DNA from 4 places in the Streptomyces sp. NPDC055506 genome. Region 1 is predicted to be linked to each of the others. Evidence: riboswitches for the same ligand, from Rfam matches in the RefSeq annotation. Region 1 holds a riboswitch; each other region holds the start of a gene.

Region 1 (3,414 bases):
CGTCGCGGCAGGAGTGACCGGCTCCGCCATCGCGATCCCGCTCCTCGGGGCCTCCGGCGCCAGCGCTGCCGATGCCACGACCTGGGACCGGGTCGCGGACTGCGAGACCGGTGGCGCCTGGAGCCAGAACAGCGGCAACGGATACTTCGGCGGGCTGCAGTTGTCGCAGGAGGACTGGGAGAACAACGGCGGCCTCGACTACGCCCCGAGCGCCGACCTGGCCAGCCGTTCCCAGCAGATAGCCGTGGCCGAGAGAATCCTCGCCGACCAGGGGGCCGGTGCCTGGCGCACCTGTGGACTGCTCTCCGGCCTCGAGCAGGACAAGGGGTCGGACACCTCTGAATCATCCGACTCGTCCGGTTCATCGGACTCGTCCGGATTGCTCGACTCTCTCGGCTCGTCCCCTTCGTCGTCCGCCTCGCCGTCGCCTGACGCGTCGTCGACCTCAGAGGATGAAACCGCCAAGCCCGACAAGTCGCCCGAATCCGAGGGTTCCGCCACGCAGGGTCAGGAGCCCAGCGGCTCCCCGTCGGCCACGCCCGAGGGTGACAAGTCCGACAACTCGCGGCAGAACGACGACTCTTCGCGGTCCGCCGAGAACGGGACCGACACCGGCTCCGGCCGTCATCGCGGCCCCAGCGCCGACGAGACCCAGGCGCCCGAGAGCGGCCGCACGGACGAGTCCACGGGTCGTCACGCCTCGCGCGGCGACGAGGGCTCCGACGACTCGTCCGAGGGTGCCTACATCGTGGGTATCGGCGACAGCCTCTGGTCCATCGCCGACTCCCTTGACATCAGCGGCGGATGGCACGAGCTCTACGACGGCAACAAGAAGGCCGTCGGCACCGACCCGGACCTCATCCGCCCCGGTCAGAAGCTCACGGTCGAGGGCGAAGCGGACGAGAAGTAGCTGTTCGGGCAGTGCGGAAACGGGGGCGGAAGTCGCCCCGAAACCGCGCGAGTTCGCGTCATATTTCGCGGCGAATGTCCCGTTTGGGGCCCGTGAGAGATAGATCTCAGAAGCCCTGATCGGCTTTGAAATTCGGCGGATCGCGTGGCTACGGTCGGGACCGCTCGTCACCACGAGCCCCGGCTGCCGCAACGCCGAATCCTGCCAGCGGCCGTACGGGAACAGTCGTCGCGTCAAGCGCCGTAGGCAGGAGCGGGGGACCCAAGGTAGGTGCCCGACCGGCCAGTTGCGCCGGAAGGGCTTGGGGTGAAGCCGTGTCCCGGGAGGGACGCGGCCGGGCAACTCAACCGGCCCGAACCCGACAGCTCACCTCGCAGGCGTCGGTGAGGGGATCCTTCCATGCTGTTTTCCAGCAAGGGCAAGCACCGCCGTCCGTCCAAGGCCAGCCGTGCCATCGCCGTCGCCGGTGTCACCGGCGCCGCTGTCGCCGCCCCGCTGATGGCCGCCGGCGGCGCCTCCGCCGCCACCGCCTCCGAGTGGGACGCCGTCGCCCAGTGCGAGGCCGGCGGCAACTGGTCCATCAACACCGGCAACGGCTACTACGGCGGTCTGCAGTTCTCCGCCTCCACCTGGTCCGGCTACGGCGGCACCAAGTACGCCGCCACCGCCGACCAGGCCACCAAGGAGCAGCAGATCGAGATCGGCGAGAAGGTCCTCGCGGGCCAGGGCAAGGGTGCCTGGCCGGTCTGCGGCAAGGGCCTGTCGAGCGCCGGCTACAGCGGCGGCTCCTCCTCGGACGACTCCGGCAGCTCCTCGCAGCAGAGCCGGCAGAGCACCGAGTCCCGCGAGACCGAGCAGCAGCCGGCCTCCCGCTCCGACGAGCGCCCGGCCGCCAAGAAGACCGTCACCACCCCGACCGGCAAGAAGGTCAAGAAGGGCGACGGCGAGTACAAGGTCGCCAAGGGTGACACCCTCAGCTCGATCGCGTCGGACAAGAAGGTCGAGGGCGGCTGGGAGAAGCTCTTCCAGCTGAACAAGGACATCGTCGAGGACGCCAACCTCATCTACCCGGGCCAGCAGCTGCACCTGAAGTAAGCAGCAGCTCTCAAGGGCTCCCCGCCCCGGTGCGTGTTCCCCCCGTACGCGCGCCGGGGCGGGGGTTTTTTCTGCCCGGCTTTTCCACAACCGTCTTTGTTCCGTTCGGAAACAATTTACGCTCGGTTCTGTCCATGGGGTGGGCGACCCGGTGGCCGATCGGCCGGAGCCGGTTAGGCTCATGTCGCGAGCCACCACGGCCCGCACCTCGCCGGGTCCCCGCGACCCGCGTACCCGCGTCACATAAGAAGGAGATGCTCGTGCCGTCCATCGACGTCGTCGTAGCCCGGGAAATCCTGGACTCCCGAGGCAACCCCACGGTCGAGGTCGAGGTCGGCCTCGACGACGGCAGCACCGGTCGTGCCGCCGTCCCGTCCGGCGCCTCCACGGGCGCCTTCGAGGCCATCGAGCTGCGTGACGGCGACTCGAACCGCTACCTCGGCAAGGGTGTGGAGAAGGCCGTCCTCGCGGTCATCGAGCAGATCGGCCCGGAGCTCGTCGGCTACGACGCCACCGAGCAGCGCCTGATCGACCAGGCGATGTTCGACCTGGACGCCACCGACAACAAGGGCTCCCTCGGCGCCAACGCCATCCTCGGCGTCTCCCTCGCCGTCGCCCACGCCGCCTCCGAGGCCAGCGACCTGCCGCTGTTCCGCTACCTGGGCGGCCCGAACGCGCACCTGCTGCCGGTGCCGATGATGAACATCCTGAACGGCGGCTCGCACGCCGACTCCAACGTGGACATCCAGGAGTTCATGATCGCCCCGATCGGCGCGGAGTCCTTCTCCGAGGCCCTGCGCTGGGGCGCCGAGGTCTACCACACGCTGAAGAAGGTCCTGAAGAGCAAGGGCCTGGCCACCGGCCTCGGCGACGAGGGCGGCTTCGCCCCGAACCTCGGCTCCAACCGCGAGGCCCTCGACCTCATCCTCGAGGCGATCAAGGAGGCCGGCTACACCCCCGGCGAGCAGATCGCCCTCGCGCTCGACGTGGCCGCGTCCGAGTTCTACAAGGACGGCGCCTACACCTTCGAGGGCAAGACGCGCTCCGCCGCCGAGATGACCGAGTACTACGCCGAGCTCGTCGACGCGTACCCGCTGGTCTCCATCGAGGACCCGCTGTTCGAGGACGACTGGGACGGCTGGAAGACCATCACCGAGAAGCTCGGCGACAAGGTCCAGCTCGTCGGCGACGACCTGTTCGTCACCAACCCCGAGCGCCTCGCCCGCGGCATCGACGAGAACGCCGCCAACGCCCTGCTGGTCAAGGTCAACCAGATCGGCTCGCTGACCGAGACCCTGGACGCCGTCGAGCTGGCCCAGCGCAACGGCTTCAAGTGCATGATGTCCCACCGCTCCGGCGAGACCGAGGACGTCACCATCGCCGACCTGGCCGTCGCCACCAACTGCGGC
Region 2 (3,414 bases), on a different contig from region 1:
GATCGAGGCCGAGGTGGGGCAGGTGTACGCCGCGGTCGACCAGGACGGGGTCGACGGGCTCACGCTCATCGAGCCGGGCTATCTCATGCCGCACCCGACCCTGCCGGCCGTACGGGTCGACCGGCGCGACGACCTGTGGTGCGAGCCGATCAGCAAGGTGCTGCTGCGCCATCCCTACCTGACGGACGACGAGTTGGCGGCGACGGCCCGTTCGGTGGTCGGCTCACTGGCGACGGTGACGATGTCGGGGCCCGGCACGGTCGAGCTCCAGCCGTGCGGGGTCACCAAGGCGACGGGCCTGGCGCTGGCCGCCGAGCATCTGGGGCTGCGGCCGGCGGACACCATCGCCTTCGGCGACATGCCCAACGACATCCCGATGTTCGACTGGGCCGGCCACGGCGTCGCGATGGCGAACGCCCATCCCGAACTCAAGGCCGTGGCCGACGAGATCACCCTGTCGAACGAGGACGACGGCATCGCCGTCGTCCTCGAGCGACTGCTGGGCGGGACGGCTCAGTACGGGCCGTTGACGTTGTCGATCGAGCCGTAGCGGTCGGCCGCGTAGTTGCAGGCCGCGGTGATGTTGGCGACCGGGTCGTACGGGTCCCACGACGTGCCGTCCACGTGGTAGGCCTGGAAGGTCGGGTCGATGGTCTGGAGCAGGCCCTTGGAGGGGGTGCCCTTGACTGCGTTGGAGTCCCAGTTGTTGATCGCCTGGGGGTTGCCGGACGACTCGCGCATGACGTTGCGGTAGATGCCGTCGTACGACCCCGGAATGCCCTTCTGCGCCATGATGTCCAGCGCCTCGCGGATCCATCCGTCGAGGTTGTCGGCGTAGGTCTTCGCGGAGGCCTGGGTGGCCTTGGCGACGCCGCCGGCGGGCTTCGCGGCCGGCTTGGCGGACGACTTGGTGGCCTTCTTCGTGGCGGCCGCCTTGGTCGTCGACACCTTCAGCTTCAGGCCCGGGTGGATCAGCTTCGGGTCGTCGCCGATGGCGGAGCGGTTGTCCTTGTAGAGCTTCTTCCAGCCGCCCGAGACGTCGTACTTGTCCGCGATGCGGTAGAGCGTGTCGCCCTTGGTCACGGTGTACGAGAGCGACTTGGGCTGGGCCGCCTGGGGCACGGACTGTGCGACGGCGGGGGCGCTCTGCGGCGCCTCGGCGGCGCTCGCGTAGGTGGCTCCGAGGAGCGGGAGGGTCAGTGCCGCTCCGCCGGTGCCGGCGATCGCGACACCTCGGGAGAGCGGGTTGGTTCTGGGGCGACGGTGCTTGCCTCGTCCGGCCATGGCGATATTCCTCTCCGGCGCCTGCGAGGTGAGCTGTCGGGTTCGGGCCGGGAGGTGCCCGGCCGCGTACGGCGGTGTACTGCCGTGCGCGGCTTCACCCCGAGCCGTGCCGCTGTGCGGACCGGCGACTTACCTGGGTCCCCCGCTCCTGCCCTGCGTGAGTGAGTCGGTTCGTGTGGGGGTCCGGGCGGCGGCAGGATTCGGCGTCCGCCGGACAGGCCGGGAACGTATGCGAGAGCACATGTCGGGAACAAGCGCCGGAGTCACATATCGCGCGGTTGACCTTGGTCAGGGGTGTTTGGTCCGCTTGATCCTTTGCGAGAGCCAAGGCTCAACTGGCGTTCGGCTGAAGGAGGTACGGGTCGATGCCGGGGTGGCGCGACAAAGGGGTTAACGTGATTCAACTCACTGATCACAAGCCTGTGGGGCAATTGCCGTCAAAGGGGATTTGCTCAATCGTCATGGCAAATCGTGAATATCTCACTATCGACTGGTAAGTCGACAAATGTCTGTTCTTATGGCCCGATCAAAAACATAACGGTCGTGATCAGATACCACCCGGCCTGTAACCATGGGCGCTGGCGGTGATCGAAACGTGACCGGATACGCTGACTCGAGTGATGGCAGCGACCTATCGACAATCCGCGTAATCACCGGCAGACACAGCAGACAGGAGACCCCTCGTGACCGACGTCGGGCCGTTCGGGCTGAGCGTGCGGGACCAGGCTCTGGAAGCCGATGTCCAGGCCGGGTTGGCGGCTGTCGAGGAAGGCTTGTTCGAGGCCACCAAGAGTGAGGTGCCCTTCATCACGGAGGCCGCCCAGCATCTGGTGCGGGCCGGCGGCAAGCGGTTCCGTCCGCTGCTCGTGATGCTCTCCGCCCAGTTCGGCGACCGGTACGCGCCCGGGATCGTGCCGTCGGCCGTCGTCGTGGAGCTGACCCACCTCGCCACGCTGTACCACGACGACGTGATGGACGAGGCGACGGTGCGCCGCGGGGTCGCGAGCGCGAACACCCGCTGGGACAACTCCGTCGCGGTCCTCACCGGCGACTTCCTCTTCGCCCGTGCCTCGCACACCCTGGCCGACCTCGGTCCGGAGGCGGTGCGGGTGCAGGCCGAGGCGTTCGAACGGCTGGTGACCGGGCAGATCCTGGAGACGGCCGGACCGCAGGACGGCCGCGACCCCGTCGAGCACTACCTGGACGTGCTGGGCGGCAAGACCGGTTCGCTGGTGGCCGTGTCGTGCCGGTTCGGCGCGATGATGTCCGGCGCCGACGAGACGACCGTGGACGTGCTGACCCAGTACGGCGAGCGGCTCGGCGTCGCCTTCCAGCTCGCGGACGACGTCCTGGACATCGCCTCCGACTCCCACGAGTCCGGCAAGACCCCCGGCACCGACCTGCGCGAGGGCATCCCCACGATGCCGGTGCTGCGGCTGCGCGAGCGGGCGGCCCGGCTCGGGCTCGCCGACGACATCGCCCTGTGCGAGCTGCTGGACTCCGACCTCACCGACGACCAACGGCACGCCGAGGCCCTGCGCCTGCTGCGCGCCCACCCGGCGCTGGAGCAGGCCCGGAAGGACACCGTCCGCTACGCCCAGGACGCCCGCTCGGCGCTGGCCCCCCTGCCCGAGTGCGCCGCGAAGACGGCACTCGTGGAGCTGTGCGACGCGGTGGTGCACCGGGCCGGCTGACCGGCAACCCCTACGGGTCGGGGGAGAAGCCGCCCCTCCGTGTCATACCCCAGCAGTACGTGGAGTTGAGTCCGCGGTCTGACGTATCTCCCTGGCCGATTTGGTCAGATGGAAACCACGGAAAACACCAAACCTCACCTGTTCGGGTGAGAATGGCGGCCAGGGACGAGTGCGTGGACGACACGGACAGCCGCCGCCGACCACGGAGGTAGGGCACACATGGCACCGTACGCATCCGACGACAGCACGACCGCCGGGGAGGTCGACGAGCAGCGTTCCGGACGGCGCAAGGCCGCGCGGTACGTCGTACCCGTCACGGTGATGGGGGTGGCCGCCGCGACGATCGGGCTGGTCCCCGCACTCGCCGACTCCGGTGATCCCGACCTCCCGAAGATCACCGCACAGCAGCTCATCGAGAAGATCGCCAAGTCCGACG
Region 3 (3,414 bases), on a different contig from region 1:
CCTCGAATGTGACCTACGCGACCGTAGGAAGGGGTTGACGGGCGGTGAGATAAGCCACTCCTAAAGGCTTCGCCAACTCCGGAATAGGCCGCCCCTCACGGACGTTCCGGGGTCAGTCGCCAGACCCGGAAGCCCGTGATCCGGAAATGGCTCCACACGGTCCGGAAGGCGAAGTGCCCGCTCGTGTACGGCTGCGGATCGGTGTAGTCGAAGACGAGCCGCCCGTTGTTCCACCACCGCACCGTCGACCCGTCGGAGACGATCCGGACCCGGTTCGGCTCGCCCGGGACCAGCAGCGGCTCGGTGTAGTCGTAGACCAGTGGGCGCACACCGGCCTGGCCCACGTAACGCCGCAGCCGGGTCGTGGTGTTGTAGTTGGCGCCGAACCCGGCGTAGTACGTCGTCAGGTGGTCGTACTCCTCCAGCGCCCCGCCGCGCGGCGTCGCGAAGAGGTCCTCCGGGGAGCGGACGTCGGTCGCGTTCCAGAAGTTGTTGAGGTCCGAGACCCGGTCGTTGACCCCGCCCTCGGAGACGGGCGTGGCGGTGTACTCGAGGACGTACGGCCCCTCGAGACGCCGCCTGAACCAGACGGTCGCTCCGCCCGGTACGTCGATGTCCAGGACGCCGCGGGAGGCGGTGACGGAGCCGCCGTCCTGGAGTTCGGCCGCCCACCGACCGAGGCCGTGGCAGAAGTCGTCGTGGGCGATGAGGCGGCGGCGCCGGGGTGCGGCGTGGGCGCTCCCCGACGGGGCGAGGGTCGCCAGCGCGGCTCCGGCCGCCAGGGCTCCGAACGTTCTGCGGGTGGTCGGCACGGGACACGGCTCCTTCAGAAAGCGCTTGCACTCACGACGGGATCACTGTGTCCCAACTGCCGCCTTCTGTCGATCCCTTGAGGGCCGATCGATTGAGTCGACCGGCAGCCGCACACACCGAAGGCCGGACCCGGGGATCGGGGTCCGGCCTTCGGCTGCGTGTCAGGCAGGTGGTCGTGCGAGGGGTCAGCCCACGGAGACGCCGTGCGAGCGCAGGTAGGCGACCGGGTCCACGTCCGAGCCGTAGTCCGGCGAGGTGCGGATCTCGAAGTGCAGGTGCGGTCCGGTCACATTGCCGGTCGCACCGGACAGGCCGACCTGCTGCCCGGCCGTCACGGTCTGGCCGGCCGAGACGGAGAGCTGGGACAGGTGGGCGTACTGCGCGTACTTGCCGTCCTCGAGCTGGATGACGACCTGGTTGCCGTACGCGCCGCCCCAGCCGGCGGAGACGACCGTGCCGGCGCCGACGGCCTTGAGCGAGGTGCCGGTCGGGACGACGAAGTCGACACCGGTGTGGTAGCCGCTGGACCACATGCTGCCGGACATGTGGTACGGGGTTCCGACGGCGGCGCCGTCCACCGGGAGGCTGAAGCCGGAGGCCTCGGCGGCCGGCTTGGCGGCGGCCGGCTTCGCGGCGGTGTCGGCCTTCGGGGCCGACTCGGAGGCGGACGACTTCTCAGCCGACGCCTTGGGCTTCTCGGCCGCCTTGGGCGCGGACGACTGCGTCTTGGGCGCGCTCGCCGTCTTCTTGCCGATCGAGAGCTTCAGGCCCGGGTGGATCAGCGACGGGTCGGAGCCGACGGCGTCACGGTTGTCGCTGTAGAGCTTCTTCCAGCCGCCGCTGACGTTCTGGTCGTCGGCGATCTTCGCGAGATAGTCGCCGGCCTTCACGGTGTACGTGTGGGCGCCCGTGGCCTTTCCGGCGGCCTTCTTCTCTGCGGCCGGAGCGGACTGGACGGCCTTTTCCGGAGCCGACTGCGGGGTCGCGGCGTGGGCGCCTGCGGCCCCCATGAGCGGAAGGGCGAGGGCGGCCCCACCGGTTCCGGCGACGGCTATGGAGCGGGTGAAGCGCTGGGACTTCGGGCGGCGGTGCTTACCCTTCGCGGGCATGGCGAATTCCTCTCCGGCGCCTGCGAGGTGAGCTGTCGGGTGCGGGCTGGAGATGCCCGGCCGCGCCGAAGTGCGGCTGAACCCCAAGCCGTTCCGGGAACCGGAACAGGCGTCTTACCTGTGGGTCCCCCGCTCCTGCCATACACGGGTGAGTGTGTGGGGCTCCGGGCGGCGGCAGGATTAGGCGTCCGTCCGGATTGGTGTGGAACGTAAGCGACCGAGACGCAATGGGACAAGCTTGCGGTTGCCCGTGAGGGCGTTTTTCTTGACGCGTCGGCACATTTCCCGTCACCGAGCGTGGATTTCCGATCTCTGTTTCGCCTCAATGCCCCTGAATAACGCAAGAATTACGTGAACATGACGACAACAGATCGTCACGAATATGACGATGGTCACGCACCCCGACCTCATCTCCTTTACGATCGGGGCACGTTATACCTAAACACCTGAAGTGCCTTATTCGCCTTATCCACCCGATCCGGACAGAACGGCTACTTGCGCCGAAGGCGGACTACCGCGGCATCCAGATCCCCGCGCAGACCGATCCGCAGTCCGTGGTGAGTGAGTACGACCCCTCGGTGAACTTCGCCCGTTTCGAGGCATTCGTACACTGCTGTCGGGTCGAGACCCCGCAGCCGGAGGGCCGGAACGGGCTCGCCGTAGCGCTGCGCCTGGAGCCAGGCGAGGACGACGGTCTCGTCACCGAGGACGTACTGCACCGCGCTCGAGCCGCCCTCCGGCGCCCGCAGCCGGTACAGGTCGCCGCGCTGCACCACGGGCCGGATCTCCTTGTAGAGCTCCACCCAGCCCCGCGCCTCGGCGAGCTCCTCCGCCGTCCACCGTGTGAGGTCGCCACCCACTCCGAGCACACCGGCCATGGCACTGACGAACCGGAACCGCAGGGAGCTGGCCCGCTGGTTGAGCATGGCGTTCGGGCTGTCGGTGACCCAGGCGGCCATGACCCGGGCCGGATGGATCTGGCTGAAGCCGTGCTGGATGGCGAGCCGGTCGAGCGGGTCGGTGTTGTCGGAGGTCCACACCTGGTCCGTGCGGCCCAGCACCCCGAGGTCGATCCGGCCGCCGCCGCCCGAGCACGACTCGAAGGCCACACCGGGGTGGGCCGCCCGCAACCGGTCCAGCAGGGCGTACAGGGCATGGACGTGGTCGACCCAGAGCCGCTGCGGGTAGGGGTCGTCCGGCCAGCCGGCGTCGGTGAAGCAACGGTTGAAGTCCCACTTGACGTAGTCGATGGGTGCGCTGGAGAGCAGTCCGTCGAGCTGCTCCCACAGGTACTCCTGGACGTCCTCGCGGGCCAGGTTCAGTACGAGCTGATTGCGAAACTCCGTCCGCTTTCGTCCCGATTGGTACTGCACCCAGTCCGGGTGGGCGCGGTACAGGTCGCTGTCCGCGTTGACCATCTCCGGCTCGACCCAGATCCCGAACCGCATGCCGAGGCCGTGCACATGGTCGGCGAGCGGCTTCAGCCCGCCCG
Region 4 (3,414 bases), on a different contig from region 1:
TGCCGTACGCCTCGTCGACGCGCTTCAGTGCCTGCGGGAAGCTGATCTTCTCCCGCTGGGAGAGGGCGTCGATCATCGCCTCGGCGCGGTCGCCGATGCCGCGCTTGGGCACGTTGAGGATCCGGCGCAGCGGCACCGAGTCCTCCGGGTTGGCCAGCACGCGCAGGTAGGCCAGGACGTCCCGGACCTCCTTGCGCTCGTAGAAGCGGACGCCGCCGACGACCTTGTAGGGCAGGCCGACGCGGATGAAGATCTCTTCGAAGACACGGGACTGGGCGTTGGTGCGGTAGAAGACGGCGACGTCGCCGGCCTTCGCCTCGCCCGCGTCGGTGAGACGGTCTATCTCGTCGGCGACGAACTGCGCCTCGTCGTGCTCGGTGTCGGCGACATAGCCGGTGATCTGCGCGCCCGTGCCCGCGTTGGTCCACAGGTTCTTGGGGCGGCGGGATTCGTTGCGCTCGATGACCGCGTTGGCCGCGCTGAGGATCGTCTGGGTGGAGCGGTAGTTCTGCTCCAGCAGGATCGTCGTCGCGTCCGGGTAGTCCTCCTCGAACTGGAGGATGTTGCGGATCGTCGCGCCGCGGAAGGCGTAGATCGACTGGTCGGCGTCACCCACCACGCACAGCTCGGCGGGCGGGACCTCCGCCTCGGGCGGGACGTCGACGGGGTGCTCGGTGGTGCCGACGAGCTCCCGGACGAGGGCGTACTGGGCGTGGTTGGTGTCCTGGTACTCGTCCACGAGGACGTGGCGGAAGCGGCGGCGGTAGTGCTCGGCGACGTCCGGGAAGGCGCGCAGCAGGTTGACCGTCGTCATGATCAGGTCGTCGAAGTCGAGGGCGTTCGCCTCGCGCAGCCGCGACTGGTACATGGCGTAGGCCTGGGCGAGGGTCTTCTCGAAGCCGTCGCCGGCCTGGGCGGCGAAGTCCTCCTCGTCGATCAGCTCGTTCTTCAGGTTGCTGATCTTGGCGCTGAAGGACTTCGGCGGGAAGCGCTTGGGGTCGAGGTCCAGGTCGCGGCAGACCAGGGCCATCAGCCGCTTGGAGTCGGCGGCGTCGTAGATCGAGAAGCTCGAGGTGAAGCCGAGCTTCTTGCTCTCCCGGCGCAGGATGCGGACGCAGGCGCTGTGGAACGTCATCACCCACATGGCGTTCGCGCGCGGGCCGACGAGCTGCTCGACACGCTCCTTCATCTCGCCGGCGGCCTTGTTGGTGAAGGTGATGGCGAGGATCTGGCCCGGGTGGACGTCCCGCTCGGCGAGCAGGTGGGCGATGCGGTGCGTGAGCACACGGGTCTTGCCGGAGCCGGCGCCGGCCACGATGAGCAGCGGGGAGCCGGAGTGTGTGACGGCGGCGCGCTGGTTGTCGTTCAGCCCCTCCAGGAGCGCGGCGGCGTCCACCGGCGGGCGCGCGGCGCCGTCCCGGTAGTAGGCGTCGCGGTCCGGCGGCACGTCGAACTTCCCGCCGAACAGATCATCCGGAACGGGCTCCGGCACATGATCGTCCTCGGGCGGCGGCGGGGGCTCGTCCGCGGGGCCCCGCTGGGCCTGGAGGTCCGCCAGGAAGCTGTCGTCAAAGAGGCTGCTCATCGCTCTCCGAGTCTAGGGCGCCCCACTGACAGCCCGCCGCCGCCCTGAGAACATCGCCGAAAGGACCCCCCTGTCACCCTCCAGGTGCACGTGATCACAGGCCGCTACGGCCTTCACAATTACGCATGAACAGTGACCAACCCCCCTCGAACGATCACTCTCGGCGATGCTCATGAGCAAGGTCACGGAAATGTATCGGGCATATCACCCATCAACCTTCACAAGGGCCACACGAGTTGGCTACCGTGCGAGGAGGTCACACGACCCCCACCGGCGAACGTCGCCGGGCCGCGTGGCCTCCGCCGAGTCAGGCGTGCCGCAGCGGCAGCCAGAGCCGGGGACCCAACCGAGACCCCGGGGTGAATCGGCCCGACTCCTTTTCCGGAGACGGCCGTAGGGCAACCCTTCCGAACCACCCGCCCGAACCCGACAGCTAACCCGGTAGGCGGAGCATGGAAGGAGTCGCCTCCCTTGGCGTCGCACCGCAAGTCGCGTCCTACGGGTTCGCGCGTTGCAGGCATACGGACCCCCGCCCTCGCGACGGCGGCCCTCACCTCCGTGGCCCTGCTGTCCCAGTCGGCCAACGCCGCCCCCGAGGCCGACGACAAGCCCAGCCTGGAGGAAGTCGAGAAGAAGGTCGACGACCTCTACCGCCAGGCGGGGTCCGCGACCGAGAAGTACAACGGCGCCAAGGAGAAGACCGCCAAGCAGCGCAAGCGCGTCGACACTCTCCTCGACGACGTCGCGAAGCGCACCCAGAAGCTGAACGAGGCGCGGGAGGAGCTGGGCACCTTCGCCGCCGCCCAGTACCGCACCGGCGCCTCCACCCCGGACACGGCGACGTTCCTGCTCGCGGACACCCCGCAGGACTACTTCGACCAGACCCAGCTGATGGACCGGATGACCGGCCGTCAGAAGGTGGCGGTCGACGACTACATCACTCAGCAGTCAGAGACGATGGAGAAGCGTCAGGAGGCCGCTGAGAGCCTCGAGACGCTCACCGAGTCGCAGGGCGACCTGAAGACGGCCAAGGCGACCGTCCAGAGGAAGCTCGCCGACGCCCGCGAGCTGCTGTCGAAGCTGACCGCCGAGGAGAAGGCGCGGCTCGCGGCGATCGAGAAGGAGAAGCAGGAGGAGGCCGCCCGCAAGGCCGCCGAGCTGGCCCGGCAGCAGGCCGAGCAGCAGAGGCAGCAGGAACAGGAGCAGGAGGCCGCCCAGCAGCAGGACAGCGGCTCCTCCTCGACGGGTTCGTCCTCGTCGTCCACCGCGCCCGACTCCTCGTACGCCACCAAGGCCGACAAGGCGCTCGCCTTCGCCCGCGCCCAGATCGGCAAGCCGTACGTCTGGGGCGCCACCGGCCCCGGCTCCTACGACTGCTCCGGCCTCACCCTGGGCGCCTGGAAGGCCGCCGGGGTGACCCTGCCGCGCACGACGTACGACCAGGTCAACGCCGGCACCACGGTCCCCCTGGCCGACGCTCAGCCCGGTGACCTGGTCTTCTTCTACGACGATGTCACCCACGTCGGCATCTACATCGGCAACGGCATGATGATCCACGCTCCGAAGCCCGGCACATACGTGCGCGAGGAGTCGATCTACTACGACGGCGAGTCGTCGATCCACAGCGTGGTGCGGCCGGCCTGACGGGTCTCGCAGGTTTTTGGGACCCCGCGCGCGTGGCCTGCCCGTAACGCGCGCGGGGCCTCCTAGCATCGGCCCCATGCCCGGCCACTCCCCCTCCGTCGCCTGGTGGGCGCAGCGTGCTCCGGCGGCCAGTGCCGCCGTGCTGGCGACCGGGACCCTGTCGGTCGGTCTGGATCTGGCCGGGT

What was found. A riboswitch is a leader RNA that binds a small molecule or an ion and turns the genes downstream of it on or off. The one in region 1 is predicted to bind cyclic di-AMP.
Region 2: linked by a shared signal. The riboswitch ahead of ACWIF2_RS05910 (transglycosylase SLT domain-containing protein) and the one ahead of ACWIF2_RS30670 (transglycosylase family protein) in region 1 are both predicted to bind cyclic di-AMP.
Region 3: linked by a shared signal. The riboswitch ahead of ACWIF2_RS24915 (M23 family metallopeptidase) and the one ahead of ACWIF2_RS30670 (transglycosylase family protein) in region 1 are both predicted to bind cyclic di-AMP.
Region 4: linked by a shared signal. The riboswitch ahead of ACWIF2_RS34360 (NlpC/P60 family protein) and the one ahead of ACWIF2_RS30670 (transglycosylase family protein) in region 1 are both predicted to bind cyclic di-AMP.

What each region holds. Positions count from the first base shown of each region.
Region 1 is NZ_JBSHKH010000107.1:14,244-17,657, forward strand. It holds gene ACWIF2_RS30665 (transglycosylase family protein) at 1-910, shown strand, start outside; cyclic di-AMP (ydaO/yuaA leader) riboswitch at 1,139-1,305, shown strand; gene ACWIF2_RS30670 (transglycosylase family protein) at 1,310-2,005, shown strand; gene eno (phosphopyruvate hydratase) at 2,266-3,414, shown strand, end outside.
Region 2 is NZ_JBSHKH010000009.1:40,245-43,658, forward strand. It holds gene ACWIF2_RS05905 (HAD family hydrolase) at 1-550, shown strand, start outside; gene ACWIF2_RS05910 (transglycosylase SLT domain-containing protein) at 514-1,284, opposite strand; cyclic di-AMP (ydaO/yuaA leader) riboswitch at 1,288-1,458, opposite strand; gene ACWIF2_RS05915 (polyprenyl synthetase family protein) at 1,968-2,978, shown strand; gene ACWIF2_RS05920 (LolA family protein) at 3,198-3,414, shown strand, end outside.
Region 3 is NZ_JBSHKH010000070.1:38,111-41,524, reverse strand. It holds gene ACWIF2_RS24920 (DUF6250 domain-containing protein) at 96-812, opposite strand; gene ACWIF2_RS24915 (M23 family metallopeptidase) at 999-1,922, opposite strand; cyclic di-AMP (ydaO/yuaA leader) riboswitch at 1,927-2,083, opposite strand; gene ACWIF2_RS24910 (alpha-galactosidase) at 2,414-3,414, opposite strand, start outside.
Region 4 is NZ_JBSHKH010000138.1:16,759-20,172, forward strand. It holds gene pcrA (DNA helicase PcrA) at 1-1,585, opposite strand, end outside; cyclic di-AMP (ydaO/yuaA leader) riboswitch at 1,890-2,048, shown strand; gene ACWIF2_RS34360 (NlpC/P60 family protein) at 2,057-3,229, shown strand; gene ACWIF2_RS34365 (SLAC1 family transporter) at 3,306-3,414, shown strand, end outside.